4 regions of the Caldifermentibacillus hisashii genome follow, and region 1 is predicted to be linked to each of the others. Evidence: predicted binding sites of a transcription regulator. Region 1 holds the regulator's gene; each other region holds the start of a gene.

What was found. Region 1 encodes Rex, which represses fermentation and respiration genes when NADH is low (regulators of the CRP and FNR family bind a similar motif). Its sites were predicted from a motif close to TTGTGAAATATTTCACAA; they were not measured.
Region 2: the regulator Rex is predicted to act here: its motif matches at 2,800-2,817, upstream of fucO (lactaldehyde reductase).
Region 3: the regulator Rex is predicted to act here: its motif matches at 5,378-5,395, upstream of NSQ14_RS15690 (formate/nitrite transporter family protein).
Region 4: the regulator Rex is predicted to act here: its motif matches at 4,010-4,027, upstream of qoxA (cytochrome aa3 quinol oxidase subunit II).

What each region holds. Positions count from the first base shown of each region.
Region 1 is NZ_CP155467.1:565,774-574,049, reverse strand. Features, by position in the region: gene groES (co-chaperone GroES) at 1-264, opposite strand, end outside; gene NSQ14_RS02745 (CPBP family intramembrane glutamic endopeptidase) at 476-1,153, shown strand; gene tatC (twin-arginine translocase subunit TatC) at 1,522-2,262, opposite strand; gene tatA (twin-arginine translocase TatA/TatE family subunit) at 2,274-2,453, opposite strand; gene NSQ14_RS02730 (redox-sensing transcriptional repressor Rex) at 2,628-3,287, opposite strand; gene NSQ14_RS02725 (ABC-F family ATP-binding cassette domain-containing protein) at 3,766-5,697, shown strand; gene tsaE (tRNA (adenosine(37)-N6)-threonylcarbamoyltransferase complex ATPase subunit type 1 TsaE) at 6,199-6,669, shown strand; gene tsaB (tRNA (adenosine(37)-N6)-threonylcarbamoyltransferase complex dimerization subunit type 1 TsaB) at 6,650-7,339, shown strand; gene rimI (ribosomal protein S18-alanine N-acetyltransferase) at 7,358-7,810, shown strand; gene tsaD (tRNA (adenosine(37)-N6)-threonylcarbamoyltransferase complex transferase subunit TsaD) at 7,807-8,276, shown strand, end outside.
Region 2 is NZ_CP155467.1:2,787,978-2,796,253, reverse strand. Features, by position in the region: gene rhaB (rhamnulokinase) at 1-444, shown strand, start outside; gene rhaA (L-rhamnose isomerase) at 461-1,726, shown strand; gene rhaD (rhamnulose-1-phosphate aldolase) at 1,761-2,585, shown strand; gene fucO (lactaldehyde reductase) at 2,831-3,982, shown strand; gene NSQ14_RS13535 (hypothetical protein) at 4,079-4,531, opposite strand; gene NSQ14_RS13530 (hypothetical protein) at 5,748-6,047, shown strand; gene NSQ14_RS13525 (putative collagen-binding domain-containing protein) at 6,373-6,663, opposite strand; gene NSQ14_RS13520 (hypothetical protein) at 6,672-7,028, opposite strand; gene gdhA (NADP-specific glutamate dehydrogenase) at 7,096-8,276, opposite strand, start outside.
Region 3 is NZ_CP155467.1:3,220,022-3,228,297, reverse strand. Features, by position in the region: gene NSQ14_RS15710 (hypothetical protein) at 1-996, shown strand, start outside; gene NSQ14_RS15705 (DUF3221 domain-containing protein) at 1,475-1,870, shown strand; gene NSQ14_RS15700 (trypsin-like serine peptidase) at 2,202-2,960, shown strand; gene NSQ14_RS15695 (hypothetical protein) at 3,371-3,586, shown strand; gene NSQ14_RS15690 (formate/nitrite transporter family protein) at 4,523-5,350, opposite strand; gene NSQ14_RS15685 (CsbA family protein) at 5,965-6,204, shown strand; gene uvrB (excinuclease ABC subunit UvrB) at 6,547-8,276, shown strand, end outside.
Region 4 is NZ_CP155467.1:390,232-398,507, forward strand. Features, by position in the region: gene qoxD (cytochrome aa3 quinol oxidase subunit IV) at 80-385, opposite strand; gene qoxC (cytochrome aa3 quinol oxidase subunit III) at 386-991, opposite strand; gene qoxB (cytochrome aa3 quinol oxidase subunit I) at 976-2,946, opposite strand; gene qoxA (cytochrome aa3 quinol oxidase subunit II) at 2,936-3,910, opposite strand; gene NSQ14_RS02010 (YpzG family protein) at 4,417-4,569, shown strand; gene NSQ14_RS02015 (DedA family protein) at 5,169-5,780, shown strand; gene NSQ14_RS02020 (undecaprenyl-diphosphate phosphatase) at 5,822-6,658, shown strand; gene NSQ14_RS02025 (response regulator transcription factor) at 7,124-7,819, shown strand; gene NSQ14_RS02030 (sensor histidine kinase) at 7,816-8,276, shown strand, end outside.

The DNA.
Region 1 (8,276 bases):
GTCACTTTCACGTAAAACTAAGTATTCTTTTCCGTCATATTTGACTTCAGTACCAGCATATTTTGAGAAGATGATCCGATCGCCGACATTTACTTCAAGTGCAACCCGTTCACCGCTATCAAGAACACGGCCGGTTCCTACAGCTACAACTTTACCTTCTTGTGGTTTTTCTTTTGCAGTATCCGGCAGAACGATGCCGCTAGCTGTTTTTTCTTCAGTTTCTACAAGTTCAATAACTACGCGATCTCCAAGTGGCTTTAACACATTAAACAACCTCCTCATATATTTTCAATGTTGTTAGCACTCATTGTCCTTGAGTGCTAATTCCAATTATTATAATAATGAATTGATTTGTTTTTTGCAAGTGTCAACTATAAAATTTTAACATTTTTTTACCAAAATTATCTTGTCCTACTCAATAGGGAAATAGCTTCCTTTGCAACTTTTTGATAAAATAGCCAGTGAGGTGAATTTTTTGAAACGAGAATATAAACTGATTATCCTTACTTATGTAGCGATGCAGTTATTTTTAAACATCGGGGCATCGATTCTATACGGCATTTTCCAAAGTTTTGGTTTTGCCGGAAATAAATATTGGCTACTTTCCGTTTCTATTTGGACGGTATTTAGTTTTTTTGTAACCTTATTGATCACCCTTTATTATTTAAAAGATGAAATTACAGTGCGAAACCGGAACCTCCGCTCAATACCGTTTGTACTTGGCTGGTCTGTTTATGGTGTACTACTTGCCCTGATCGCACAAAGAATTGCTATCATGATTGAGACGCTATTAGGTGTGGATGTTGGTTCGGAAAACACAGAAAATACCCTGAATTTAATCAATGTTGCACCGATTATGATTTTCGTTACTTCGATAATTGGTCCGATTTTGGAAGAAATCATCTTTCGTAAAATTATTTTTGGATCTTTATACAAAAAAACAAATTTCTTTCTTGCAGCCTTAATCAGTTCCATTCTTTTTTCTGCCGCTCACATGGAATTTGAACATTTATTACTCTATTGTGCAATTGGATTCACATTCAGTTATTTATATGTAAAAACCGACCGAATTATCATTCCAATTTTGGCACATACATTAATGAATACTTATGTAGTAATGAGTCAATTTTTCTTGCAAATGCAGCAAATATGAACCATTCAATCAAAATTAGTATGTCACAACCAAAATACCTTATACAAATTTTTCCATAAAAAGGAAAGGACTATCTCAAAAAGGCAATACGATATGAAAATTAACAATCGTAAATAAAAATGATCATTTTCATTATGCATATGCCCTTTCTAACATAGTCCTTATCTAAATAAAACTCGGGCGTCCCGAGCTTTATTCGACCCGAAACGCGGTACTCACCGATAACAAGGGAATTACTCCGGTTTCCATTATACCTTTTAAGCAAGCTCCTTATGCCATAACCTATCCGCCACTTCCAAGTTGCTTCGTTACCGGAATTCAATATGCTTTTTAATGGATAAAATATACAATGGAAAATTTTCCTTAGTTTAAACGGCAAGCCCTTCTTCTTCCTTCATTTTTTTCCGATACGCCAGCTTCGAAATCCAAATACTAACTTCATAAAGCAATAATAATGGTAAAGTGACCATCATATGCGAGAGAACATCCGGCGGTGTAATCAGTGCCGCGATGACTAGCAAGATAAAGTACGCATATTTTCGCACCCTAGACAAAAAGTCAGGTGTAATTATTCCAAGCCTTGTTAAAAATAATATAATCACCGGCAATTGGAATAACAAACCAAAAGGCAACGTAATTTGTAACAAAAAATGGAAATATTCATTGATCCCAATGACTTGATTGATTTCCATTCGGTCCCCTAACTGTTTCATAAAGCGAACAATAAACGGAAATAATACAAAATATGAAAACGAAATACCTGATAAAAACAAAAATACCGAAACAGGTATATAGGCTAAGGTTATTTTTTTTTCCTTTTCATATAAACCCGGTGAAATAAAAGCCCATAACTGATACAAAACAAAAGGTGAAGTTATTACACAAGCAATGATAAAAGCGATTTGCATATAAATCTTTAGCGGGTCAGTTAAGCGGAAGGCGTTCAGTTCCAAACTGGCCGCTTCATCAGTTTGTTGCAAATATACGATCAACGGCTCTGCCAAAAAAAACGAACCGATCATTGCCAAAAGAAAGAAGACAACGATAAAAACCAACCGTCTCCTTAATTCAACGAAATGCTCAATTACAGTCAATTCGTTTTTCTCCATCTCTTCTCTCCCTACTTGCCTTCTTGATCTTTTCTCTTCCCATTATTTTCATCAGCAAGACCCTTTGTGGCATTTTTAAATTCCCTTAGTGTATCTCCTGCCGCACGACCGAGTTGCGGTAACTTTTTCGGACCAAAAATTAATAATGCCATGATTAATATGAGAATTAAACTACCCGGACCGATTGTCATGTTTCTCCCTCTCCCCCATCAACCTCATTCAAATTCATTCATTGTCACCCAAAAAAGATTTTACAAAAACTTTTTTCCTATCATATCGTATGAATCATAATTATTGCAATGCAAAATATTGTGTTGTTTTGAAGATAAATTTTTGTGTTACCTGCCATTTCCCTACTAAAAAAATTAATCTCCAACCACTACTTCCTCATTTGAGTAATGTTTAATTAAATAAACAAAAGATTGTAATTCAACAGCTAAATCAATATGGTGAACACGAATATTTGACGGAACAGTTAATCGAGCTGGCGTGAAATTTAAAATTCCTTTTATTCCTGTTTTTGCTAAACGATCAGTAACCAATTGGGCAACAGGAGCCGGGACGGTCAGAATAACAACCTGAATCTCTTCAGTTGACAATATTTGTTCCAGTGAATCCATTGGGTAAACAGTAATATCACCAAATTTTTGATCGACCTTTTCTTGGTTTGCATCAAAGGCACAGACAATTTTAGTATTATTGTTTTTAGTGAAATTATATTTTAGTAGAGCTGTACCTAAATTACCTACACCGATTAAGGCTACCTTTGTTATTTCATCCTGATTCAATATTTTTCTGAAAAAGGATAACAAATACTGAACATTATATCCATACCCTTTTTTACCTAATGCACCAAAATAAGAAAAATCCCTTCTAATCGTTGCCGAATCGACCTTAACCGCTTCACTTAACTCAGCAGAAGAAACTCTTTGTTTTCCTGACTGGTACAAATTTTGAATAAAACGATAATATAATGGCAATCTCTTAGCGGTGGCTTTAGGAATTATTAGCTGATCTGTTTCCATGTCAAAATCCTCCAATGCTGAAAAATTATTATTTTTCTATTATAATATCTTTTATTGCCCTATAGAAGTAATTCTTTTATAAGGCATTCAAAGCACACTGTGAACGCTTACATTGCATTGTTAACATATTCACCTACTATGATACACTATTTTTTTTCATCTGTCTTGTAGATAGTTTCATTTAATCTCCATTTGCCATTTTTCCTCCCCTTCATGTACTATTTTTATATAGACTTGTTGACATGACATTTACAGGCTCTCCTTTAAATGTCGGAAATGATGGAGCGAAAAGCGACTGGATATGTTATGGTAGAGGAAGGAATCGATTATTTAGTAATCAAAAACAGCATGTTCCCATTCACTTCACTCTGAAAATAATTAGTCAGTCATTCATTCTTTTAAAAGGCAAAACAGAGTCAAAGCTGTTATATTTCTAGGTAAAGGACCATTTTTATTGTGAAATGTTGAGGTGCAAATCATGATTTTACTACAAGTAAATCAACTAAATAAATATTACGGGGCAGATCTTGTCCTTTCGAATATTAAATTAGAAATTCATACAAGAGACCGAATTGCCCTTGTTGGTAGAAACGGATCAGGCAAATCAACCTTGCTGAAAATAATTGCCGGTGAACTTGCTTATGACTCCGGAGAAATTATTAAGCCAAAAGAAGTAACAATTGGCTTTTTAGATCAACATACCGGTCTCGTTTCAGACAGAACTATCTGGGATGAAATGCTGACTGTCTTTGAAGATTTACGTAGCATGGAAAAAAGGTTACGTAATCTTGAGCAGGAAATGGCAAAGGAAGAAACTTATACAGATGAAGGCAAATACAAGCAAATTTTGTCCGAATATGATTATTTACAGCATGAATTTAAAGAACTGGGCGGATATCAATATGAAGCAGATATTCGTTCCGTATTACACGGGCTTAATTTTTCCACTTTCAATTATCAAGAGACAAAAATATCCAATTTAAGCGGCGGACAAAAAACTCGCCTGGCTTTAGGAAAATTGCTCTTATCAAAGCCGGACATTTTAATTTTGGACGAGCCGACGAACCACCTAGATATCGATACATTGACATGGTTAGAACAATATTTGCAATCTTATGATGGAGCCATTCTTATTGTTTCCCATGATCGCTATTTTCTTGATAAGCTTGTAAACCAAGTTTATGAATGCGCTCAGACTACTTTAACAAAATATGTCGGTAACTACAGTCAATACTTAGTCCAAAAAGCAGAGAATTATGAACGTGACTTGAAAATGTATGAAAAACAACAAGATGAGATAGCAAGAATGAAAGAATTTATTGCCAAGAATCTGACCCGTGCATCAACAACAAAACGGGCACAAAGCAGGCGTAAAGCACTGGAACGAATGCAAATGATTGATAAACCGCACAGAGACGATAAATCTGCTAATTTTTCCTTTCAAATTGAGCGGCAAAGTGGCAATGAAGTTCTTAATGTGGTTGATTTGGCCATTGGTTATGGAGCCAATCAAATATCAAAAAATATCCACTTTCGAATTCAAAGAGGAGATAGCATTGCTTTGCTTGGCCCAAATGGTGTCGGCAAATCTACTCTACTAAAGACAATTGTCGGCCAACTCCAGGCTCTTTCCGGAAACATCCATTTTGGAGCGAATGTAACCATTGCTTACTATGATCAAGAACAAGCAAACTTAACATCAAATAAGCGAGTATTAAATGAACTTTGGGATGAATATCCGACAAAAACGGAAAAAGAAATCCGAACCATTCTTGGCAATTTTTTGTTCTCCGGTGATGATGTTTTAAAAAACGTCTCAACTTTGAGCGGTGGTGAAAAAGCAAGGTTGTCATTGGCTAAACTAATGATGTTAAATGCAAATTTTTTAATTTTAGATGAACCAACAAATCATCTCGATTTAGACAGTAAAGAAATTTTGGAAAATGCTCTTGTTGATTTTCCCGGTACGATCTTGTTTGTTTCTCATGACCGTTATTTTATTAACCGAATTGCAACAAAAGTTTTTGAACTCTCTACTAACGGTGTGACCGAGTATTTGGGTGACTATGATTATTATATAGAGAAAAAGGAAGAAATGATGGAGATTCAAAAATTATCAGAAGAGAGCGAGCACAACCAAACGCAAGAACCGGCTTCCGATTTGGATGCAAAAACCCGTTATGAACAAGAAAAAGAACTAAAGAAACTGGAACGACAAAAGAAACGTCGGGTTGAAGAAATTGAAACATTAATTGAATCACTGGAGATGGAAATTGCCGAGAAGGAGCAGCAATTCCTTCATCCGGAAATCTATAGCGACCATACAAAAGTGGCTGAACTAAATAAGGAAATTGAAAAAGCCAAAGCAAAAATTGAAACTTTATTGGAGGAATGGAGTGAACTGGAATAATTGATGGATTTTCCGGAGACCTGCCAAAAAAGCACCGGAAGTAAGTGAAAACTCCATTATGTGACCAATCATTCGATTACATGAATTATTCACTTTTTCCACAAAGTTATTCACAAGACAATTATATATTTATTAACATCTCAAATGCTTTTCCACAATACCCACAAAAAATTTCCAAGTTATCCACAATTGTGTTGTGAATAATTGAGATTTCTATCAGTGGGGACTCGATATCCCCACTGATAAACTAATTGTGCCACGTCCTTGTAGCAACGCTTGTGTGACCAATCCGTATCGATCCAAACAAATCGGGTTTACTCAGACTTATCTTCAGTAATTTTTATCCACAATATTATCCACAATCGAATCAAGCAAGATAGGCAGGAATTTTTGAAATAAGTGACATTTATCGAAACATACACTTATTACCGGCAAATATTGATATTTCACCGATATTTCGTTAATCTTATGGAAGATATATATAAAGTTGGTGAGAAAACAATGAAGGATTACCAAATTACTGTACATAATCAGGAAGAAACTTTTTCAATGGCACAAACGTTCAGTAAATTTTTACGGGAAGGAGATGCGATTGCGCTGGAAGGCGATCTTGGTGCCGGAAAAACAACTTTTACAAAAGGGTTGGCAAAAGGACTTGGTATCAATAAAAATATTAGTAGTCCCACATTTACAATTATAAAAGAATACAAAGGGATTTTCCCCCTCTATCATATGGATGTTTATCGACTAAAGGATTCAATGGAAGATCTCGGTTTTGATGAATATTTTCATGGTGATGGTATCACCGTCATTGAATGGGCTCATATCATCCAAGACCAGTTGCCCGAACAATTTTTAACTATTGAAATTAAATTTGTTGACCTGACAACCAGACAATTTCTTTTTAAACCGGTTGGTATTCGATATGAACAACTATGTGAGGAGTTTTTCCATGAATATTTTAGCAATTGATACCTCGACAAATGTACTCGGTGTTGGAATCGCAAGTAATGAAAAAATTATCGGTGAATATATAACAAATATAAAAAGAAATCATTCAACAAGGGTATTACCGGCCATTGACTTTCTACTAAAAGATTGCGGCATGGACATAAAAGAGATAAATAAAATCATTGTTGCTAACGGTCCGGGCTCATACACCGGCTTGCGGATTGGCCTAACGATCGGAAAAACGTTAGCTTGGACATTAAACATACCCATTGTTGGTGTTTCCAGCCTTAAATTAATGGCGGCCAGCGCTCGATATTTTGATGGCTACATTTCTCCGGTCATGGATGCAAGACGGGGAAATATTTTTACAGGATTATATGAATATAAGGAAGGCAAATTAATGCAAGCAGTTGACGATCAACATATTCCTACAGAAGAATGGTGCAAATTACTTAAAACATTTGATAAACCGGTTCTGTTTTTAGGAAATGATGTGGTTATTCATGAACAGGTAATCGTAAATCAACTGGCTAAACAAGTTCAATTTGCACCGATTACTGTCAATATCCCTAAACCCGGTGAGTTGGCTTTACTTGCAAAAGATTTAAAAGAAGAAAATGTGCATTCATTTGCACCGAATTATTTACGCTTGGCAGAAGCTGAAGCCAAATGGAGAGAGAAAACGAATTAAATTTGAGGGGACAACTTTATGAATCGGACACCTGTTTTTCGCAGACTGACTATTAACGATGTTGATGAAATTCTGCATGTAGAATATGCTTCTTTCACTTCTCCTTGGAATCGGGATGCATTTGTTCGAGAGTTAACAATGAATCCTTATGCAATCTATATCGGTGGTGAGCTTGATAAAAAAATCGTTGCTTACGGTGGCATGTGGATCGTTATTGACGAAGCACATATTACCAATATTGCAGTATTACCCGGGTACCGGGGACTGAAAATTGGTGAACAATTAATGATGAAAATGATGGAAACAATGATTGTTAAGGGTGTAAAAAAGGCAACATTGGAAGTAAGAGTGTCCAATATTGTTGCCCAAAACATGTATCGAAAATTCGGTTTTAAAAATGGTGGTATTCGAAAATCATACTACACTGATAATTATGAAGATGCTTTAGTAATGTGGGTGAATTTAAAATGAATGATTTATATATATTAGGAATTGAAACAAGTTGTGATGAAACAGCGGCCGCCGTGGTCAAAAACGGGACCCAAATCCTTTCTAATGTTGTTGCTTCACAAATCGAAGTTCATAAACGTTATGGCGGCGTTGTTCCTGAAATAGCTTCCCGCCAACATGTAGAGCAAATAACCATTGTTATTGAGGAAGCAATGAGACAAGCAGAACTGAATTTTAGCGATCTAACGGGGGTTGCGGTAACCCAAGGACCTGGTCTTGTCGGCGCTCTTTTAATTGGAGTAGAAGCGGCAAAAACCCTTGCTTTTGCTCATTCTTTACCATTAATTCCCGTCCATCATATTGCGGGGCACATTTATGCAAATCGGTTAGTTAAAGAAATGAAATTCCCTTTGCTTGCTCTTGTCGTTTCCGGTGGTCATACAGAACTGGTCTATATGAAAGAACATGGTCATTTTAAAGTAATTGG
Region 2 (8,276 bases), 1.7 Mb from region 1:
AACCCGGAAAATATGGTAAAAGAAATTCAAAATTATTGCATGGAAACCGGGCAAAAAGTACCGGAGACAATTGGCGAATTGACGAACTGTATTTATAGTAATTTAGCACTTTGTTATGCAATTGAGTTGGAAAAACTTAGGCGTATTACAGATCGGTCAGTGCAGGACTTGCATATTGTCGGTGGCGGCAGCAATGTTCATTTTTTAAATCAACTGACAGCAAATCTGGCAAATATTCATGTCTATGCCGGTCCGTCGGAAGCGACCGCAATAGGGAATCTACTCGTTCAAATGATTTCAAAAAACGAAATTTCAAATATAAAAGAAGTAAGAGCAATGACAAGGCAATCATTTGAAATGACCACATATAAACCGCAAGACGGAAACTGGCAAGAAGTCATTGCCGACTACAAACAATTTTTACATTCTATTAAAAAACATTGAAAGAGGGTTGCAAATAATGGCAAATCAAGACCAAATTGTCCGCAATTATGAAGTTGCAAAAGAACGATATGCAGAAATCGGTGTAGATACGGAAGAAGCATTAAAAAAATTACAGGATATGAAAATTTCCGTCCATTGCTGGCAAGGTGATGACGTAAAAGGCTTTTTAAACCCGAACGGCGAACTGACCGGTGGAATTATGGCAACCGGCAATTACCCGGGAGCAGCACGGACACCGGAGCAATTACGGCAAGATTTAGAAAAAGCGTATTCTTTAATTCCGGGCAAACATAAATTAAACCTTCATGCGATTTACCTTGATACAGACGAGAAAGTAGATTTAAATGAAATCGAACCAAAGCATTTTACAGCTTGGGTTGATTGGGCAAAAGAACAAGGTTTAGGACTTGATTTTAACCCGACATTCTTCTCCCATCCTATGTTTAAAGACGGATTTACCCTTGCGTCTCCGGACAAGGAAGTTCGTGATTTTTGGGTTGAACATGGGAAACGTACTCGGAAAATTGCCGAATACTTCGGGAAAGAAATCGGTCAAACAAGCATTAATAATTTTTGGATTCCGGATGGTTTTAAAGACAATCCCGTTGATACTTTGGCACCAAGACAACGGTTAATGGAAGCATTGGATGAAATTTTTGCCGAACAATTAAATGAAGACTTTACCCAAGAAGCGGTTGAAAGTAAATTATTCGGTATTGGGGCTGAAGCTTATACGGTCGGTTCCCATGAATTTTACATGGGCTACGGGATTTCCAGAAATAAACTTGTCTGCTTAGATGCCGGACATTTTCATCCAACTGAAGTGATTTCCAATAAATTAAGTGCACTTTCTTTATTCAGTAAAGGAATTTTGCTTCATGTCAGCCGTCCGGTACGTTGGGACAGTGACCATGTTGTTATTATGGATGATGAATTACAAGCTATTGCCAGGGAAATTGTCCGCAATAATTTACTGGAAAGAACCAATATCGGACTGGATTTCTTTGATGCTACCATCAACCGAATTGCAGCATGGGTCATCGGGACAAGAAACACACAAAAAGCATTGTTAAGAGCATTGCTTGAACCTACAGCATTTTTAAAACAAAAAGAATTAGAAGGTGACTTTACAACCCGGTTAGCGTATACAGAAGAATTAAAAGACTTCCCGTTTGGTGATGTTTGGAATTACTTCTGTGTAAAAAATAATGTACCTGTCGGATTCGATTGGTTTAAAGAAGTTCAACAATATGAAAAAGAAATTCTTTTAAATAGAGCATAATTTTTTGGCAGCAAGAATGGAAGGAGTATATACGATGACAAAATTGAATATAATTGACGCATCATTTACACAAGAAATGATGAAAGTAACAGCAAATATGTATCGCCTTGGTTGGGATGAAAGAAATGGCGGAAACATTAGCTATCTTTTAACGGAAGAAGAAGTGGCGGCATATTTAGATATTGAAAAAGTGGTTCGGACAATCCCGATGCAATTTGATGGAAAAGAATTGGCCGGTAAATATTTTATCGTTACGGGATCCGGTAAATATTTTAAAAATGTCATTGATGATCCGGCTGTAAACCTTGGTGTTATCCGTGTTGCAGCAGATGGAAAACATCTTGAATTATTATGGGGCCTAGAAGATGGTGGAAGACCGACAAGTGAATTGCCTTCTCACTTTATGAGCCATATTGCCCGGATGAAAGTCGATCCGGAAAATCGAATCGTTATGCATACTCATGCGACTCACCTGTTGGCAATGACATTTACCCATCCATTAGAAGAAAAAGCATTAACTCGGACATTATGGCAAATGTGTACCGAATGTCTTGTTGTCTTTCCTGAAGGGGTGGGAATTATTCCTTGGCTCGTTCCTGGCACAAACGAAATTGGTGAAGCAACCGCAGCCAAAATGCATGAATTTCATCTGGTGATTTGGCCGTTTCATGGTATTTACGGTGCCGGTCGTAATATGGATGAGGTGTTTGGCCTCATTGAAACGGCAGAAAAAGCGGCAAAAGTATACACCTATGTGCAAGCTCAAGGTGGTGCGAAACAAGCCATCACCGATCAGCAATTAAAAGACTTGGCTGATGCTTTTGGCGTTACACCGAGGGAAGGTTTTTTAGAGCTTTAATTTGATGAAAAATTCTGAACGCCCGTCCGTACAAACGAGTTTCGGGTTGTTCCTCTAAAAATTTTCCGAACGAGAAAGCCCGCTTCTTTAGTGGTGGGAGTTGTCAGAAATAGCTCTATTCGTATGATAAACCGAAATGATTTATGTACAGGGAAATCCCAATCCCGGTTCCTTATACGGGGATTCTTTCTTCAGGATTTACCTATCAACATATATGTGAAAATAATCACAAGGAGGAAACGCAAATGGCAACCAGAATCATCTTAAACGAAACATCCTATCATGGAAAAGGTGCAATTGAACATATTCCGGCAGAAGCAGCAAAAAGGGGATTCAAAAAAGCATTGATTGTCACAGACGCTGATTTAGTCAAATTTCATGTTGTCAGTAAAATTACCGATTTATTAAATGCGAGCGGCTTAGCCTATGAAGTTTTTGACCAAACGGTACCAAACCCAACTGTTGCCGTTGTCAAAGCAGGGGTTGAAGCTTATAAACAAGCAGAAGCAGATTACATCATTGCTATCGGTGGCGGTTCACCAATCGATACGGCAAGAGCAATCGGAATTATCGTAACAAACCCTGAACATGCGGATGTGTTAAGTCTTGAAGGAGATCCGGGAACAAGAAATCCAAGTGCACCAATTTTTGCTATCCCGACAACTTCCGGAACAGCTGCGGAAGTAACAATCAATTATGTGATTACCGATGAAAATAACCATCGCAAGTTCGTATGTGTGGACGCCCATGATATTCCGGTTGTCACATTCGTTGACAGTGACATGATGATGTCGATGCCAAAGGGACTTGCTGCCGCAACCGGAATGGATGCATTAACTCATGCAATTGAAGGATACATCACAAAAGGAGCTTGGGAACTTACAGACATGTTTCATCTTAAAGCGATTGAAATCATTGGCCGTTCGCTGCGTGCATCGGTTGCCGGTGATGTAAAGGCAAGAGAAGATATGGCATTGGCACAATATGTTGCCGGTATGGGTTTCTCTAATGTTGGTCTTGGACTTGTTCATGGTATGGCCCACCCATTAAGTGCTCGTTACAATGCGCCACATGGTGTTGCCTGTGCGACACTTTTACCAACGATTTTGAAATACAATGCAGATTACACCGGTGAAAAATATCGGGATATCGCAAAAGCTCTTGGTGTAGAAAATGTCGATGCAATGAGCCTGGAAGAAGCGAGAGTTGCTGCAGTTCAAGCAGTCGCCCAATTAGGCAAAGATGTTGGCATTCCACAAACAATCGCTGAACTCGGTGTCAAAGAAGAAGGCATTCCTGCCATTGCCAAAGACGCCTTTGCAGATGTATGTACAGGTGGGAATCCGCGTGATACGAGTATTGAGGAAATTGAAATGTTGTATAAGTCTTTGTTATAAAAAAATAAGTGGATGGATTTCAATTGAAGTCCATCCACTTTTAAAAATTTTTGGAACCGTTCATTCAAGTTGAAATGTCGATTGGCAAATTTTTAATTATACTTTCCGCAAATAAAGACCATGCGTTGTGGATATTAATTTTACTAATTCTTTATAATGATTATCACCTAAAAAAACCTTACAAATTAGCCCATTAATCCATAAAATCATCTTCATATTAGGAAAGACAAAACATGACTCTAACTTTTCCCGTAAACTTAGCTTAGCCAGAAGTTGTATCACAGAAAATTTTTCATATAGTAATAAACTACCATTATGTTCTTTTGTTTGATCATTGATTGACTTTAATAAGGAACCTTCTTTTTCATCTGTATAATCCTTTAAAAACTCTAAAAGTTCTGTATTCATATTGTTCAGGATATAAACTGGACTTATCCCCCAAAACCGTTTAATAATTTCAATATATTGTCGTTCAACTTTTAAATAGTGTCTATATTCATTTATATCATCCTTGGAATAATCATAAATAATTTCAAGTTTAAAAAACATTTTGTATGAAATATTGGCAAACCTACACTTTGAATAAGTAGGTTTGCTATTTTTGGGAATAAACTAACTTATATCATGCGTTTATAACGGAAAATTAGTAAAGAGTGATTAATGTGATTTTAAGACTACCATTTTACATTTTCTTAACTTATCATAAATATATAATATAATAACTGAAAAGAACCAACTATAATTGATGTGACTTGAAATGAACAGCTACCAGTTACATTCTTTGCTAGTAAATTACAATAACAATCCTGCTTAATTACCGTCGATCGAACCACTCAAAGACGGATTGTAAAAGTAATCGGACGGTATTTAGAAAGGATTGCGCTGATGAATCAATTGGTGAAACACTAACAAATATGAAGAACCTCCAAGCACATGTTCTTTGGAGGTTTTTTAATAAAAATATTTTAAAAATCAGTTTGTTGTTTCGGTTGAAGTTCTTTTTGTTCTTTTTTTTAGTCTAAAGCACCTGCTGGTTTGACAAAAAATGAGAGAATTAGACCAAGAATTGTTTATACGACCGTAAACGCAAATCCGCATCGCACACCATTTGTTACAGCTGCTGTACGACTTCTATGGATCAAATAAGCTGACACTCCTGCAGATATAAATGTTGTAGTTAGAGCAGTTGCAAATGCCACGCTGACTTGTTGAGCAGTGTTCAAAATTGCATTACCGTCAGGAGATAATTCCCTCGGCAAGTCATTTAAACCATTTGCTTGAGCAGGAGACGGTGTACAATCATAAGTAAAATATTTCCTCCTAAAACAAACAAAACAGAAGAGGAACTATTAATTTCAAAAGTATTATCGCAGCAATAATATTAAAACAAATCCAATTTGAACATTTGAACAAGCTATTTTGTCCCAAATCTATCGTGTAATTTACAGGAAACCGCTGAGACATCCCGTTGATAATTCCTGCTGGCAACAATAAAATACCGACCATCGCAGCAGCAATTAATTTCCCACTTTGCCAGTATATTGGAATTATTAGCATGGAAGACATTATTAAGCTAATTTATTCATGATGAGCAGTGTAACGATGGTAAACATTGAGTATTTGAATGCATTCACTTTCAACATTGGTTTTCTCATGGTTTAACTGTCTCAACGTAACTAGGGCGAGATTGATAAGATTTGAAAATTCTATGCCTACTTTTGTAAAATAGGTGATATAATAGGAAAAAAGGAGGGGAGAAGGGTTTATGGATGTAGAGTTATTGCAAGCTTTACGAACCGTAATAAAAGAAGAAATCGAGCCTGTTAAAAAAGATTTAGAGAATGTTAAACAGGGTTTAGAGAATGTTAAACAGGGTTTAGAGAATGTTAAACAGGAATTGCTGGTTGAAATCAGACAAGTTAAGCAACAGATAATTAAAGATATTTCTACAAGTCTTAGTCAGTATTCGAAAAATTTAGAAGAATATGTTGATAACAAAACAGAAGTATTAAATAAAAGAGTTTATAAGCTTGAAGTTGAGATGGAGCGGATAAGCCAACAATAAAAAAGCCAATGAAGGCTTTATTTTTTTTGCTAATAAAGTGTAAAGTCAATTTCACAAATGCCTTTAGAAGCTTTAATTATTTTCATGCATCTTGGATAAAAATGCTTTAAGCCCCGAAATTAACCGGAGCTTAAAGAATTGAGAGTTATCTATAACCTAAAAATGATTTTGTTACCATGCAAAAACTTTTTTAATCCCAGGAGGTACAGGTGTTTCACCATAAATCTGTGCCTTTTCCAGAATTGTTGTACTATTGTCGGTGTGTTCAATCATGCATATTCAATCTTGTTCATCCCCAGAGGTCGGAGTTTTAATTTTTAGTAAGTCAATTTTTGATAGTACAGAAATCCTCATTGGAATTATAGGTAATGGAATTATTTTGTAAATAGCATTTTCCGTCTCTAGGATTAAACCACCATATTTGTAAATCTTTGCCAATTGTCCAGTTTGATTTGAGTGTTTTTTCTCCACCAGTTGGAAAATAATTACAGGCAAATTTTCCGTTTTTCTCAACACATGCTTGTTTATGTTCATCTATACTCGTTTCAACTCTTGAATTTTGTTCTGTTAAAAGATCTTGACAAGGAACACATTGACTTAAATCTCTTGATAGCAAAAAGAAGTTTAATCATACAAATGAACATCCCAACGATTGCCACAATATGGGTCAACTGGGTTAATTCCTTTAAATGCTGAATTTCCCATCATTTTTTCCACGATCGCATCGACTGTATATGTGTTGTCCGAGTATCCATTGATGAATGTAGATACGTACGGGACATCGATTAAATGATATGGATTTGCCAGGGAAACGAATACGGTCGGAATGTCTTTAGAGAACCATGGTGAATCGATGGCAATGAATGGATTGAAGTTAAGTCGCACTTGAGTACGATTGCTCTTCGTCCGATTACTCTTCGTCCGTTCAACCACAACAAATAGGGATAAAATCCGACCTTCATATTCCCGGGTGGTTGCCAACCCTTTTTAAAAAAAGACCGGTCCCTTTGAAAATTAAAGGAACCAGTCCCTGAAATTAGGGAGGAAATTAAATCACCCCTTGCGAAATCATCGCTTCAGCAACTTTTTTGAAGCCGGCGATGTTGGCACCGACCATTAAGTTACCGGGATGACCGTATTCAACACTAGCTTCCATGCTTGCTTGATATATATTGTGCATGATTTGTTGCAGTTTTTGATCAACTTCATCAAAAGTCCAAGACAAGCGCATGCTGTTTTGAGACATCTCTAAGGCGGAGACGGCAACCCCACCGGCATTGGCAGCTTTTGCCGGTCCATACAAGATACCATTATTTAAATAAACATTGATTGCTTCAATTGTGGATGGCATATTGGCACCTTCTGCAACAGCTTTCACACCATTGGCGACAAGCGTTTTTGCTGATTCTTCATCAATTTCATTTTGGGTCGCACAAGGAAGGGCAATATCACAAGGAATCGACCAGATTCCAGTACATCCATCATAGTATTCAGCATTCGGATGGAAATCAACATATTCTTTAATCCGTTTGCATTCTACCTCTTTCAAACGTTTTACCGTGTCAAGATTAATTCCATCCGGATCATACACATAGCCGTTGGAATCACTGCAGGCAACAACTTTTGCACCGAATTGCTGTGCTTTTTCAATGGCATAAATGGACACATTACCTGAACCGGAAACGACAACAGTTGAACCGTTAAAATCGAGTCCCTTTTCTCTTAACATTTCTTGAGTAAAATAGACAAGACCATAACCTGTTGCCTCTTTACGGACGATGCTTCCGCCAAATCCAAGGCTCTTGCCGGTTAGGACACCTGCTTCAAAAGCACCACGTAATTTTTTATATTGTCCAAATAAGAAGCCGATTTCTCTCGCCCCCACACCGATATCACCGGCAGGAACATCCACATCTGGTCCGATATAGCGATATAATTCAGACATAAAGCTTTGGCAAAAACGCATAATTTCAGCATCGGATTTTCCTTTAGGATCAAAATCCGAACCGCCTTTTCCACCGCCAATTGGTTGTCCGGTTAAAGCATTTTTAAATATTTGTTCGAAACCTAAAAACTTAATAATGCTCCCATTTACAGAAGGATGGAAACGTAACCCGCCTTTATAGGGACCGAGTGCACTGTTGAATTGAACACGAAATCCGCGATTCATTTGTACATTTCCTTGATCATCTACCCAAGGAACCCGGAAAGTAATCATTTTTTCAGGTT
Region 3 (8,276 bases), 1.3 Mb from region 1:
AAAGGGTTACATTTATATTTAACTTCTTATAGTTATAATATGCCTTTAGATTATTATGATATTCTGCTTGAAAACATAGAATTTATTAATGACATTAAGGTTATATTCAATATTTATGATTTCAACAGTAGCAGTGATTATAAAATCGACTCATTGATATATAGAGTATTAAATAAAAACCCTTATGTTCAGCTGTTTTACAATAAAAATAATCATTCAAAGATTATTAGTAATGGGAAAACTTTGTACATCGGTAGTGCAAATGTTACAAACTATACTAAAAATAATTTCGAGGCTGGTGTAATATTTACTGATAAAGATACAATAGAAAAAATAGAAAGAGAGGTATTTGATTACGCATATATATTATATGAACCAATATTTACTGATCCGATTGCTCCGATAATTGTTCCGTTTTACTTTATTGTAAGTGAAGTAAAAAAAGAGTTTGATTATATAGTCAGTCTATTAAAAGATGTGGAAACTGTTCGCTATATTAATGAAAATGATTTGCCAGATTATGATTTGGAAATAAAAGAATATATTTATCAATATAGCCAAATGTTTAAAATGGCTAAAGAAGATTTTTCGAAATTTATTGAGAATAAGTCAAAAGAATATTATGTAGTAAATAATTTGCTTGATGAAATAGAAAAATCTTTAGATGTTCTATTATCTGTTGAACCTATTGGTGTTTATACAAGGGATTTCCTTGATTTTATCGAAGATTATCGTAATGCCAATGAACAATATAAAGAACATTATTGGAGATTAAATACCTTTGAAAACGAGATTGTAATTAATAAAGAAAAGATCTACGTTAAGAGACTAGAAGCGATATTAAAAATGTTGTACAACCTGCGAGTGCAGTGGATTAAATTAAATAAGAGTAATAAGTACATAAGATATAAAAATAAAACCACAATACCAATTTTAGCATGGCTTGAATATCCTAAATTGGCCAAGCGATATTGGCAGTACTTTTTATGTGATTAATAAAAAATTTTAAGGTATGTTATGATATTGCTTAATTAAAAGGTAAACACTACTACATCAAATATATCTGCGATTACCATGCAACCCAGACTGTTGTCGCACTCTTCATGGGTGCGTGGATTGAAATTTTGGCCAAACGCTTGTCTATTTTGTCAATCTCGGTCGCACTCTTCATGGGTGCGTGGATTGAAATAATTACCACAGGGCTGCTTACGCTGTCGGCCCTGGTCGCACTCTTCATGGGTGCGTGGATTGAAATTACATAGTTTTTATTAAAAGCTATTACTCTGCTGCTGTCGCACTCTTCATGGGTGCGTGGATTGAAATCGTGACGGTCTACCTAAAGACGAAATGGAAATGACTGTCGAACCCTACATAAATTTCACACCAAAGGAACTATAAAATAACACAGGAGATGACAATGATTGTAGCGAAGATAGTAATATAATAAAATATGACTTTTCTGGTGGTGTGGATTGTGAAAAAAATTTTGACATCAAAGAAGGCTGTGTTTGGAGGCTTGTTGTTCTTGCTTATTGGTACATGGGTATTCAGCGAAATGAGCAATCGTTTTTCCATGAAGGGGCAAGAGCCAACTGATGAAGGCTATATTGTTTTTCACAATGGTACGAAATATTTCGTTAAAGGAGAAAATATTACAGCTTCTGACTTGGAAAATTTTTCTGATGAAGATGTTACGATGTTTTCAAAAAAGTTTGAGGAAATAGCGATATTACTGGATGATGGAATGAAACTTTTAGGGACAGGAATTAAAAGTGGTGATCAGGTCGCTATTTGGTATGAAGAAGTCCTTGAATCGTACCCGGCACAAATTAAATTAATGCAAATAAGGAAAATTGATAAAAACAAATAAATTTACACTTCTTTACTAATTGTAATTGTTTGTTTTATGAAAATTCGTTATAATATAATCATATTTTGAAAGGAGGTAATATTTTGAAAAAAGTGTTTTTCTAACAATCTTTTTGTTTACCTTTTTATTCGTTCCAATCAGTGCTTTGGCGGACAATACACTAGGAGACTTTCATTTTAATGCAAAAGAATCTTCACATCCCTTGGATAGAGTTAATTCAAAGGGAGAGGTAACAAAATATGAGGATTACAGCAATAAGAACTTAACGTTTATCAATGAAACAAAAAGTTTTCAAGGCTCAGGAGAGCTTAATCCTATTTTTGTTGGTGATTTGCTAAATAAAGGCTTTTTAGAGACTACACAACCTTTAGTAAAAGATGTGACCACAAATGAAGTCGCACCATTTGTTGTCATCGGTCCAGATGGAAGAACTAGAGTAGAAAATACAATAGTATTCCCATATAGTGCCATTACTTATATTTCCTTGGAGTGGGCAGATGGTAGCCGCGGATCTTGTACAGGGACATTAATTGGTATCGATAGAGTTTTAACAAATGGGCATTGTGTTGTGAATCCTACTACGCAAAGAGGGATAGTGAGTGCCACAGTTTATCCGGGTGTAAGTGGTAGTACCGCTTTATTTGGAGCATATAATGCGATCGATTATTATGTTACTTCCCATTGGATCAATACTGGAGCAATATCTCAAGATTATGCAGTTCTTGTACTAAGTCCATCGAATGGCCGCCATGCAGGAGAACGTGCTGGATATGCAGGAATTAGGCAGGTAACGAATATTCTTAATCAGAACATCGGGATCTATGGTTATCCAGGTGATTTGATCAGAAGAGATGGAGCCATAAATCAATATGGGATGAGTGGAAATGTTGCAAGTGAGGATAGTCAAGTAGCTTATTATACAATTGATACAGCACCAAGACAGTCGGGCTCTGCTATGTTAAATACAAGCAATCAAGTCATTGGTGTACATAGCAGCGGTTTTTCTGATCGAAATGGTAATCCGGTGAGAAATGGCGGTCCAAAGATGAGCAGCTTTATGTTTGAGTTCGTTTCAAATGCGTTGAATTAATAATGGATAAAATACTGCACCTTTAAATGTTAGGGAGCACCAACATTTGGAGGTGCAGTTTTGCGTTCGCAAAATACTCAATAAAATGAGTGGGAGTCTGAGAAATGAACTGTTCATAAGTAATCAGTTATTTTGTGCAAAACCAAACTTTTACACGAAATGTGCCGAAAATCTTTTTTATCAACAAATCGGTATAACAAAGTTAATTTTTTGTTTAAGATATAGGATACAGATACTGAGGCAAGAATCCCGAGATAAAAACGAACTTTAAACAATTTTTCATAGCGGAAACGAAAGATTAGGTGTTTTATGTCAAGGCTTGTAATATCTACTAAGGATGTATCATTCCCAAAAGTCCATTAGTCCTTTATACTAATTGGAGTAAAAGATTTAATGGAGAGGAATTAATTATGACCGTTACGAATGAAGAAATGATTGTTGAGATAAAAAGTTTGGACGATAAAGGCGCGGGACGAGCTAGTGTTTGGCGTGAGAATGAGCACGGAAATCAGAAAAAGTTAAGGCTAACGATTCCGCAAGTACTCCCTGGAGAAAAAGTTCGTGTTATTGTTGACAAGCCAGAACGTCGAAGAAGAAGGGCGATTGCTGAAGAGCAAGATAGATAAGCTCAACAACAAGAAGAAGGAACTAAACCTCGAGCTCAACTACGTCGAGGACGTAGAAGAGTTATTGAAGTATATAAAGATGGCCAACTAGTAAATACAATCGATGGATTACTAGAGACTTTCAAATGGACAACAGAGAACAAAATTTGTAACGTTGGCTGGGTGAAGCATTCACTCAAAACTGGTAAAGAAACTGTTGCTGGTCGAAAATTCGAAGAAGGTGGATTTCTATTCAAGTACGTTGAATAATCAGCGTGCTTGTTTAGTGTCGCACTCTTCATGGGTGCATGGATTGAAATCAAAGCTAACAATCTTTTAAGCTCATAATAATCAAGTCGCACTCTTCATGGGTGCGTGGATTGAAAGTTAAGCAATGGAACTTCTGATAAACTAGTATGGTTTGCGGGAATTTGTGCTGAAACATTGAAAGGTATAATTAACTTTTCCATCTGGATTCGCATTAGGTGTTTTTGTCTTTTTTCTTCCTTAGACGCTCATCCAATAAAAAAATGTTAGCTCTTTATTTATGAGTCGCCTCAAACGATGAATTACCGCATTCTGATTGTCATCTAATTGAAAATGGTAGATCTATTCGCAAAACTAATCGACTTAAAAATAACTGTTTTTCAGCATTAGCATACATATTTGCTATTCGGTTGATAATCTAAACAAATGTCTAATAATTGAATGAATGTCAAAAAAATAGACACTCTTTGCAATTATGCTGAAATTTAAGAAATGAACACGGCCGTCCAAAATTACGCCACACCAACTCAAATACCGTAAAAAAATGTCGACTGTATACATTGGTATCATATTGGCAATGCGATAAAGGTAAAATAATTTTATATCCATAAAAACCACCCAAATGAACAAAAGCAATAGGGTGGTTTTTAAAGGGAAAAAATAAAAGGAAAATGATCACCAAACGAATCTTTATTTAGCAATAATTTTCTGCTTTTCATCTCCTGCATATATTGGCACTTCTTTTTTAATTCCTTGCCTATTTACATACCAATTTGTTGCTCCAACAAATAACCCACCACCAACAATGTTTCCAAGTGAAACAATGAGCAAATTAAAAGCCGCTCCTGTCAAGGTAATAGTATCCGGGTGAGGGACTGATAAAGAAATAGAAAATAACGCCATGTTGGCAATACTATGCTCATAACCGGAAACAAAGAAAGAAGTGACCGTCATCATGATCAACATAACCTTTGCTGCAAAATTGTCGGTTTGCAACGGGAGCCAAATGGCCAGACAAACAAGCCAGTTACATAGAATACCGCGAAAAAACATTTCCCCTGTCGTTAATCCAATCTTGCCTGTCACCGCACTAAATAAATAGTGGTCAGCTGGAATATCTTTAAATAAACCCGTCTGAACAAATAAAAAAGTAAAAAACAAGACGCCGATTAAATTTCCAAGATAGGTAACACCCCAAACATACAGGGTTTCTTTCAAGGAAGTCTTTTGATCCAGACTGCCCATTGTCATGTACATCGTATTCCCGGTAAACAGCTCACCGCCACCAATCACAATTAAAACTAACGCTAGTGAGAAGGTCATCCCGCCGATTAAGGATGTGGCCGGTGATCCGGTTGCCCTGAATGCGTCTCCAATTCGAAAGGCAAAAACAACCGCAAACGAAATATAAACTCCTGCAAGCATCGCCTTTGTCCAAAATTTCTTTGGGTCATTTTTCAGCATATCGGCTTTTTTTACAGATGTATCAATGGCTGTACTTAATGCACTTGTAGACATAGAAAAACTCCTAACTTTTTTAATGTATTGTGATCAAAATCACAAGCAACATTAATATACCGATTTTTCTATAGTCAAACAATCCTTTTATAAAAAGTTTCTAAGATTGGTCATAATTTTGTTGTTAATCGTAAATAATTAAACCTTCTTTCCAGGAGAATAAGGAAAAAGATTATCATGTCCATTTTATGCAAGTAACAAGAACGGAAAGTTATCCACAGAGGAACCCTTTATATCCACAACTAATCAAAAATTATCCACATAATAACTGCAGTTAAGCACAGAAAAATCACAACTTATCCACATAACTAACAAAATTGTTCACGGTAGTTGGAAAATGTACACAAGTCAGAAGTTAACTTTAGAAAAACTACTCGGAAGATGTGGAAAAGTTATCCACAAGCGTTTAAACATACGAATCCGGCAAAATATGATAAAATATAAATTGTATTTTATAAAGCAAAAGCAGGGACTGGGAGTGGTTCCGACGAAAATATAAAAGCCGATCATTATGCAGTTGGTACTCATAAGATTGGAAAAATTGGAATAAAGGTACGTGGAATAAACTTCTTCGGACTGACTCCTAAACTGATTATATATTTTGGAGTGAGGGTATGCTTGGAAAATTAATTGCCGGATTAATCTTTCCGTGTTTGTTGGTCATCTTATTTTCACGAGTAACTTATAATCATATCGTCGGATTGCTGTTAACATTGGCTCTGATTTCTGTGTCCGCATATAAAGGTTATACTCATTCATGGCCGTTGATTATTATTGACGGTATTTCGTTGACGATAGGATTTTGGTATTCAAAACGCATGGTAAAAAATTTTAAAAGAAAAAAGGATGAATGAGGTATAAAATCGCTTATCACAATTTGTTAGGCGGTTTTTTTTTCATCGGGGAATGAGGATAAGTTCTTCATACCCTGTGGATAAACAGTGTAAAAATTGTGTATAACGTTAATATTGTGGTTAATTAAATTTACAGCTGGGACTGTATCATTTGAAGTTTTTCTTGAGGCGTCCTTAAATCCGCGGAATGGGCATCCTCGTTGGAAATTTATACATTCGCCTAACCTATAAAAATTAAACGAATATTCGTTCGCAAAATAGTGGCTTTTCTGTTATGCTTTTGGTAAAATAGATTCTGTGAATGATGAATGTACGGACCCAAAAAATAATGGGGTGATTTAGATGGAAAAAACAAAGGATCAATTTCAGTTAGTGTCAAAATATCAACCTCAAGGGGATCAACCGCAAGCGATAAAAGAGCTGGTTGCGGGCTTAAAAAACGGCAAGAAACATCAAACATTGCTGGGGGCAACCGGTACAGGGAAAACTTTTACCATTTCTAATGTGATAAAAGAAGTGAATAAACCAACGTTAATTATTGCTCATAACAAGACATTGGCAGGGCAATTATACAGCGAATTCAAAGAGTTTTTCCCAAACAATGCCGTTGAATATTTTGTCAGTTACTATGATTATTACCAACCCGAAGCCTATGTACCACAGACCGATACGTATATCGAGAAGGATGCAAGTATTAATGATGAAATTGATAAGCTGCGACACTCAGCGACATCGGCATTATTTGAACGTCGCGATGTCATTATCATAGCCAGTGTATCCTGCATTTATGGGTTAGGTTCACCGGAAGAATATAAAGAACTTGTATTATCACTAAGGGTCGGCACGGAAATCGAGCGGAATGAACTGCTTCGGAAATTGGTTGATATCCAGTATACCCGAAATGATATTGACTTCCATCGGGGTACCTTCCGGGTTCGCGGTGATGTTGTGGAAATTTTTCCATCTTCACGAGATGAGCATTGTATCCGTGTTGAATTTTTTGGTGATGAAATTGATCGAATTCGGGAAGTCGATGCGTTGACGGGCGAGATTATCGGAGAACGGGAACATGTGGCGATTTATCCGGCTTCCCACTATGTTACACGGGAAGAAAAAATGCAAGTCGCCATTAAAAATATTGAACAAGAATTACAAGAACGGTTAAAGGAACTCCGGGATCAAGGGAAGCTTTTAGAAGCACAAAGATTGGAACAGCGGACAAATTATGATTTGGAAATGATGCGGGAAATGGGTTTTTGTTCAGGAATTGAAAACTATTCCCGTCATTTAACCTTAAGGGAAGCGGGCGCTACCCCATATACGTTGCTCGATTATTTTCCAGAGGATTTTTTAATCGTTGTTGATGAATCCCATGTAACGATTCCGCAAATCCGGGGTATGTATAACGGAGACCAAGCAAGAAAAAATGTACTTGTTGAACATGGCTTCCGCTTACCATCTGCCCTGGATAACCGACCGCTTATGTTTGAAGAATTTGAAAAACATATCAACCAAATTATTTACGTTTCAGCAACTCCGGGACCATATGAATTGGAACATTGTCCGACGGTGGTTGAACAAATTATTCGTCCGACCGGCTTACTGGATCCGATTATAGAGGTCCGTCCGATCAAAGGACAAATTGATGACCTTATCGGAGAAATTCAAGAACGAATTCGGAAAAATGAGCGGGTTCTTGTAACGACATTAACGAAAAAAATGTCCGAGGATTTAACCGATTATTTGAAAGAAATCGGGATTAAAGTTCAGTATTTACATTCTGAAGTAAAAACATTGGAGCGGATTGAGATTATTCGTGATTTGCGACTGGGCAAATATGATGTCATTGTCGGGATTAACTTGTTACGGGAAGGACTTGATATTCCGGAAGTGTCCCTTGTTGCCATTTTAGATGCAGATAAAGAAGGATTTTTACGGTCAGAACGTTCATTAATCCAAACGATTGGCCGGGCAGCGAGAAATGCAAACGGAAAAGTCATTATGTATGCGGACCAAATTACTCGTTCAATGGATTTCGCAATCAATGAAACAAAACGGCGGCGCCAAATCCA
Region 4 (8,276 bases), 180 kb from region 1:
ACGAAGCGCTCTTAAAACATGGACTAAAAAAACGGGTCCCTTTTGGGAAACCCGTTTTTTACACTGTATCATGATAAGTTTAATGAATTGGATGCCCGGCAGTCATAACCCAGATGGAACCAACGACAATGACAACAGCCATGAACACCGCATATACCGTATGGACCACTTTTGTATCGCGATCTTCGCCTTCTGTCATATGCATGAACATAAATAGTTGCAGTCCTGCTTGAGCAACAGCCAACCCGGCAATAATAATCATCACAATACCTGCTGAAAGACCTGTCTTAAAGGCAACGAATAACGTCGCAATGGTTAAAGCAATGGATAATAAAAACCCGACAACATGCGTATAGGGGAAACTATTATGTGACTTGCTGTTCATCTAAATTAACCCCCCTACATAAACAAATGTAAAGATGAAAATCCAAACAACATCAAGGAAGTGCCAATAAATACCCCAAATATGAACTTTACTTGCTGTTATTGGTGTAATTCCTCTTTGCAGCAGCTGGATGATAACCATTATCGCCCAAAAGATACCTAAAGTGACGTGGGCTCCGTGTGTTCCCAGTAAAGTTAACAAACTGGATGTAAATGCACTTGTTTGAATCCCGGCGCCTGCATGAACATAATGGATAAACTCATTAATTTCCATATACAGGAAGCCGCCACCCAATGCTAAAGTAATGATTAACCAAGTAATTAACCCGCGAACATTTCCACGTCGCATTTCATGAATGACTAATCCGGCGGTAAAACTACTTGTTAACAAAAGCATTGTTTGAATGACAACATCTTTTATAACAAAAATTTCCTCTCCAGTCGGCCCGTCAGAGGTTCTTGTATGAAGAACCCCATAGACGGCAAACAATGTTGCAAATAAAATGATTTCTGCCGCGATGAAAATCCAGAAACCTAATATATTTAATTTTCCTTGTTCTGATTGGTATTCTGTCGGTACAGAGTGATTAATCATTTTGCTTTCCATTTCGAATCACCTCTCCATGTACGCTCTTTCTCGATGATTTCTTCAACCGGAACATAGTAACCATCATCGTATTCAAAGGAGCGTTTAATCATTCCTGCAAAGATGAGGAAAGCGGAAATTGCTGCTAAAGGAATCCATTCAAAGACAAGGAAGAATCCTGCAATTAAGAAGGCTGCCCCCATATATACAGGTAATCCGGAATTACTTGGCATATGAATTGGTTTAATTTTATTTGGATCTAATGCAAAGTTATCTTTATTCTTTTTCATTTCCCAATAAGCATCAACATCGGTAACTTCCGGAACAACAGCAAAATTGTAATGCGGAACAGGTGTTGCAGTAGCCCATTCCAGCGTTCTTGCTGTACCCCACGGATCATTTTCTGTTGTCCGTTTTTCGTAACGAATACTCCAGTAAATGTTATAGCAAAGTGCTGCAAAACCGGCAGCAAGGAAAATTGCACCTACTGCAGATAATGCATATAACGGCCATAATCCGGATTCTTCCGAGTAAGTGTACATCCGTCTTGCCGCTCCCTGTAAACCAAGGAAGAACATTGGGAAGAATGTTAAGTTAAATCCAATGTTAAATAACCAGAAATGCCATTTACCGATTCGCTCATTCAATTTGAATCCAAACACTTTTGGCCACCAGTAATAAAGTGCTGCAAATACTGCGTAAACAACACCAGGAATTAATGTGTAATGGAAGTGAGCAACCAAGAACAATGTATTATGATATTGGAAGTCTGCAGCTGCCATTCCGAGCATAACCCCTGTTACCCCACCGATTAAGAACGTAGGGATGAACGCTAATGTCCACATCATTGGTGCTGTAAATTCTATCCGGCCTTTGCGCATAGTAAAGAGCCAGTTAAACATTTTAATACCGGTTGGAACCGCAATTGCCATCGTTGTAATGGAGAACACAGAGTTAACTGCAGGTCCAACGCCCATAGTATAGAAATGGTGAACCCATACAAGCATACTTAAGGCGGAAATAACAACGATTGCCATAACCATTGATGTATAACCATATAAACGTTTCTTTGAAAATGTTGCAACAACTTCCGAGTAAATACCGAATGCCGGTAGAATAACAATATACACTTCCGGGTGACCCCATAACCAGAACAGGTTAGCCCAAAGCATATCCAGACCGCCATCTGCAACGGTAAAGAAGTGTGTACCGAAAATCCGGTCCATTGTTCCCAATAATAATGCAACTGTAAAGATCGGGAAGGCAATGACAATAATTAATGATGTAATTAATGTCGTCCAAGAAAACATTGGCATTCTCATTAATTTCATACCCGGTGCCCGCATCTTCATAATTGTGACGATAAAGTTAATTCCGCTCATCAAAGTACCGATACCGGCAATTTGCAGGGCAACCATGTAAAAGTTATTACCGATTCCGGGTGTAAACTCTTTACCGGCAAGCGGGAAGTATGATGTCCACCCAGCATCCGGGGAGCCACCAACGACAAACGAGAGGTTAAATAGCATTGCACCGGCAAAAGTCAACCAAAAACTTAATAAGTTCAATTGCGGGAATGCCACGTCCCTAGCCCCGATTTGAAGCGGCATGGCAATATTTATAATTCCGATTAACATCGGCATCGCCATGAATAAAATCATGATTACGCCGTGAGTTGTAAAGACTTCATTGTAATGTTGAGCATCTAAAAATGTATTTTCCGGTACGGCTGTTTGGGCTTTCATCATTAAGCCGTCGACACCACCACGGAAGAACATAAGCACACCCATGATGATGTACATAATTCCAATTCGTTTATGGTCAACTGATGTTAACCATTCTGACCAAAGATATTTCCATTTTTTAAAATAAGTTAGGCCAACAACAATACCGACCATTGTCAGTACAATTGCTATTTGTGAACCTAAAATGAGTGGATCGCCAGTGATTAAAATTTTATCCCATTTAATGTCCACTATGGTCACCTCCATGATGATGGTCACTGTTTTCTGTATCGTTGTCTATATCATTATTTTCATCAGTAAAAGTTTTGCCCGGATAACCATGAACACGGTATAATTCAGGATTTAAATATTCTTTAGCATGATGATCCGCATGATCAACCCATTCAAGATGTGTATTTGAAAACGTCTCTCTACCTAAATGTGAAGGTTTGAGTTTTTCTGCATACATTTCTTCTGTTAATTTAGGTGCTTTTTCCTGAACTTCTTTTACCCATTTATCAAAATCCTGTGGAGATTGGGCAAGTACCTCAAATTCCATTTCTTTGAATCCTTTACCATTGAAGTTTGAGTTTCTGCCAAAGTAAGACCCTTCATGATCTGCTACTATATAAAGTTCTGTTTCCATTTTTGCCATCGTGTATTTTTGACCACTTAATGCAGGGATCCAGAATGACTGCATGGTTCCTGCCGATGTCAATTTAAATAGTACAGGACGGTTAACCGGAATATTTACATAGTTAATGGTTTCAATATTTTGTTCCGGATAACTGAATATCCATTTCCAGTCAGCTGAAGTTGCATGGATAACTAATGGTTCTTGGTCTTCATAACCTGCTGGAACTTCTTCCAGATCAAATAAAGTGGTAACGGTTGGAACCATCAGGATGACCACAATGATGAATGGAATAGCTGTCCAAATAATTTCCACAAGATGATTACCTTTTTCTTGCGGTGGTTCATAATCCGCATTATCCGGACGTGCCCGATATTTCCAGACAATATAAACAAACAAGGCAATAACGACAACCATGATAAGTCCAATCCAAACAAGAGACCAGTTAATTAAATCAAGAATTTTTTCAGCTTGCGGTCCTTTTGGGTTGAATACTACCAGTTCAGCCATTTCACAGCCGCTAAGCAGAAACACAAGCATGACTGAGAATACTGATAAAAGCAGGCTTTTCCTTTTTTTCATACGACTCTCCCTTTCTTAGAAGTTGAAATTCATATAATTGCAATAAAGTTATAGACTTGTTCACACTCTTGACTAAATTTGTTCACATTTTAGACAAAAGTGTTAATTATTTCACAAAGTAGACAAAAACTAGATTTGGAAAGGCTTACCTTTGTGATAAATTACAAAATACATTATTACAATATAGTTAACACTACATCTATATTGTAAACTATAACTTTTTAAATGGAAGCCCTAAATTGTTACAAATTAGTTAAGGATAAAATTGTATTTACTATAAACCACATAAAAAGTATAAATTGGGAAAAACCACCATTGACAAGTTGTTGTAGTTGTTTTTAAAACTTTCTGGAAAGGCTAAAAAATATTGCGGATAAAAACTTGTATGAACTGGTTCTACGGAAATTTTACATGAATTTAATAAAAAAATTCATATATTTTGTGAAGAAATAGCAAAATAATCATGATATTCTTTTGAATATCAAATCCTGCCAAGAGGTGATAAAATGGCTTATTTCCATGATGTTGACCGCACAAGACAATTGTTTCACCATAATTGGACTAGGCCGAAACGGATGAAATCGCAAGTGAACGGTCATACAGAAATGTCACAAAATAATATTATTTTGCGGAGTAATGCCAAGGCACATCGATGGTAGGGTAAGTTCTGCGACGAAAGCGAAAGTCGCACAGTCGCAAAAAAGAGGGCAGGAAAACTTTCCTGTCCTTTTTATAGTATAGAAAATCTTAAACCTTAATTCAGCAGTATCCCTGTTGGATTTAATAGTAAGGTAGCTTGATTCAGCAGTATCCCTGTTGGATTCAATAGTAAAGTAGCTTGATTCAGCAGAATCCCGCCCGATTTAACAGTAGGGTACCTTAATCAACAATCCCCCCGTCCAATTCAACAGTAAAAGCCAAAATTCAACAGTTCCCCTACCAAATTCAATAGTAAAAAAAGAAAAATTCGAACACCGAATTCAGATGAAAACCTTCAAACGTCTTCTCATCGGGGTTATGAAATTAACTTCTTTTGTTTTTCTTATTTTTCTTTTAAATATCTTTTCGGACAAGGAATTTGATGGTAAGATTAAAAAAGTGTATGTATCGTGCCAAAGATCATATAATCATGCTGTTGGGTTCTATGGATTAAATACGTACTAAGCGCGATTTTGAAAGATTATCTAAGCTAAATATCATACTTATGTAGTTGGACAATAAAATAAAATATGGACATGTTTATAAAGGTGGAATAAAAATGGAAAATTGGATTACCGGTTTTATGGAACAATTCGGTTATTTTGGTGTATTTTTATTAATATGTTTGGAAAATGTATTTCCTCCTATACCATCGGAGGTCATTCTTACTTTTGGCGGTTTTATGACGACAACAACCAATCTGACTGTGCTTGGTGTTATTTTTGCTGCGACAATTGGATCGGTCTTCGGTGCCGTTATTTTGTATGCGCTCGGTCGTTGGTTAGATGTTGAAAAAATTGAACGAATTGTCGACAAATGGGGTTATCTCTTACGTGTGAAAAAAGAAGATGTTGAAAAGGCGGACCATTGGTTTCAAAAATATGGCTATTGGACTGTTTTTTTCTGTCGGATGGTTCCGTTAATACGTAGTTTGATTTCAATTCCTGCCGGGATGGCACATATGAACTTTCCGTTATTTTTATTTTTTACAACAGCAGGAACGATTATTTGGAACTCCATCCTTGTCACACTTGGGGCAAAACTTGGGGAATCTTGGGAAAAAATTGTTGAATACATGGATATTTATTCGAACATCGTTTATATGCTGATTGCAATAGCGATAATTGCTGTTATCATTTACTTTATCCGCCGTTCAAAAACCCAAAAATAAAGAAAATAAGTTACATATTATGTGATGAAGGAGAATATTTCATGGATTTTCTTATGTTTTTAAAGACGATTATTTTAGGAATGGTTGAAGGATTAACAGAATTTGCACCGGTATCTTCAACCGGACACATGATTATTGTTGATGATCTTTGGCTACAATCAAAAGAGTTTTTAGGTGGACAATATGTAGCCAATACATTTAAAGTTGTAATTCAATTAGGTTCGATACTGGCCGTCGTTGTTGTCATGAAGGATCGTTTTTTGGACTTATTGGGACTGAAGAAGAGATCCTTTAAGATTGGGCAAAAATCAACCGGTCACCTGCGACTTACCCATATAATAGTAGGAATTTTACCGGCCGGGATTTTGGGCGTCCTTTTTGAAGATATCATTGATGAAGTTTTGTTTGGCTATCAGTACGTTGTATATGCATTGATTGCCGGAGCGATTTTAATGATTTTTGCCGATAAATTCAGAGCCAAGCGACCAGCAGCGGAGACGGTCGATCAAATCACATACAAGCAAGCATTATTGATTGGTTTGTTTCAATGTTTATCGTTATGGCCGGGCTTTTCCCGTTCAGGGGCAACAATTTCAGGCGGGGTTTTAATGGGTCTCAGTCACCGAGCTGCAGCGGATTTTACATTTATTATGGCTGTACCGATTATGGCCGGGGCAAGTCTCATTTCGCTAGTGAAAAATTGGCAATATTTTTCCATCGACGCTTTGCCGTTTTTCATTGCCGGCTTCATTAGTGCATTTATTTTTGCATTGATTTCAATTCGTTTCTTCTTAAAACTAATCAATCGCATTAAACTTGTACCGTTTGCCATTTATCGAATTATCTTAGCGGTCCTTTTACTATTATTGGTAAAATAAAAAAACAGCGGTAATGAATTTCCGCTGTTTTTTAATATAGTGATACCGCTTGTGTAGGATCCTCGTAGATTCAATGACAAAATGATAAAAAAAGAAGGGGCTGCTGAAATGAACAAACAAGTCCATTCCGGCAGCCCAAAATCTATATTAAAAAGGAAGGAGAGCCTTGATGTTTTTTATTGTAAGGGTTAAATATGAAAAAACTATGAACAAACTATTAAGCAATCATTAAAAATAAAAAAGACAGTTACTAAAGCGTTATTTGTATGAATTCACCTTGTTTTGAGCCTATTGAAATCGTCATTTGGGTGCCACTTGTAAATCTGAACTTGTGATTTCTTCCATTCAGTCATCTCTTTGGCCGGAAAAATATCTTTTGAAACTAGAATAAAAAAAGTTGATATTTCTGCTCACTCGTTTTAATTTTGATAGTAAGAGTAAAGGTGAAAAGTGGAGCTGATTAAAATGAAAGTTCTCGTAATAGAAGATAATGAAAATGTTTGCTCAATGATTGACATGTTTTTTATTAATGAAGGAATTAATGGAACATTTGTCCATGACGGGAAAGAAGGTTATGAGCGAGCCATGGCGGAAGATTGGGATTTGCTGATTATTGACTGGATGCTGCCGGGAATGGACGGGGTGACGATTTGCCGAAAAATTCGTGAGGAACAAAATAATGTACCGATAATTATTTTGACTGCAAAGGATTCCGAGTCGGATCAAGTACTTGGGCTTGAGATGGGGGCGGATGATTATGTGACAAAACCGTTTAGTCCACTGGCATTAATGGCTCGTATTAAAGCGGTAATGAGAAGAGCCCAATATACGACTCAGGGGGAAGTTCCAAAAGATGTAGTGCAAACGAAGCATTTTAAGGTTAATAAAGAAACAAGGGAAGTCTGGTTAGATGATGAGCAGATCATGAATTTGACACCAAAAGAATTTGATTTATTAATATTCTTCCTTCAACATCCGCGCCAAGTCTTTTCAAGGGAACAAATATTAGACCAAGTTTGGGGTTATCAATTTTACGGCGATGAGCGAACAGTAGATGTTCATATTAAGCGATTAAGAAAAAAACTGGGAAAAGAAAATCAACCCTTTTTTCATACAGTATGGGGGGTTGGTTACAAATTTGATGAGCTGGTGGACAAATGAAAGTAAAATATATGTATCAACAAATGCTCAGCCATCTCGGTATTATTACTGTTGCCTTCCTCATTTTAAGCTTGCTCGTATCTCAATATGTTGAATCGCTCGTTTATAAAAATAAAGAAGAAGAATTGATTTCCTACGGGGAACAAATTTTAAAAGACTTAAATAATAACTTTTTAACAGATACATTCACATTAAATGATTATCAAGACGTTTTGAAAAAGAGAAACATATATTTAACGATGTTTGATTCAAACGGGCAAATTGTTTATCCGATTGATAATAGAAATTTGCAAATTCAATTTACTGAAAAAGAATGGGAACAAATTTCGCAGGGGAAAAGGGTAGTGGTCAATGTTGATTTTAACCGTTTTGAACAGGCGGTATCCCTTGTGATACTCCCTTATAAAAAGGGCGACTATTTATTAGGCGGAATTTTGTTAACAGCTCCCGTCAGCGG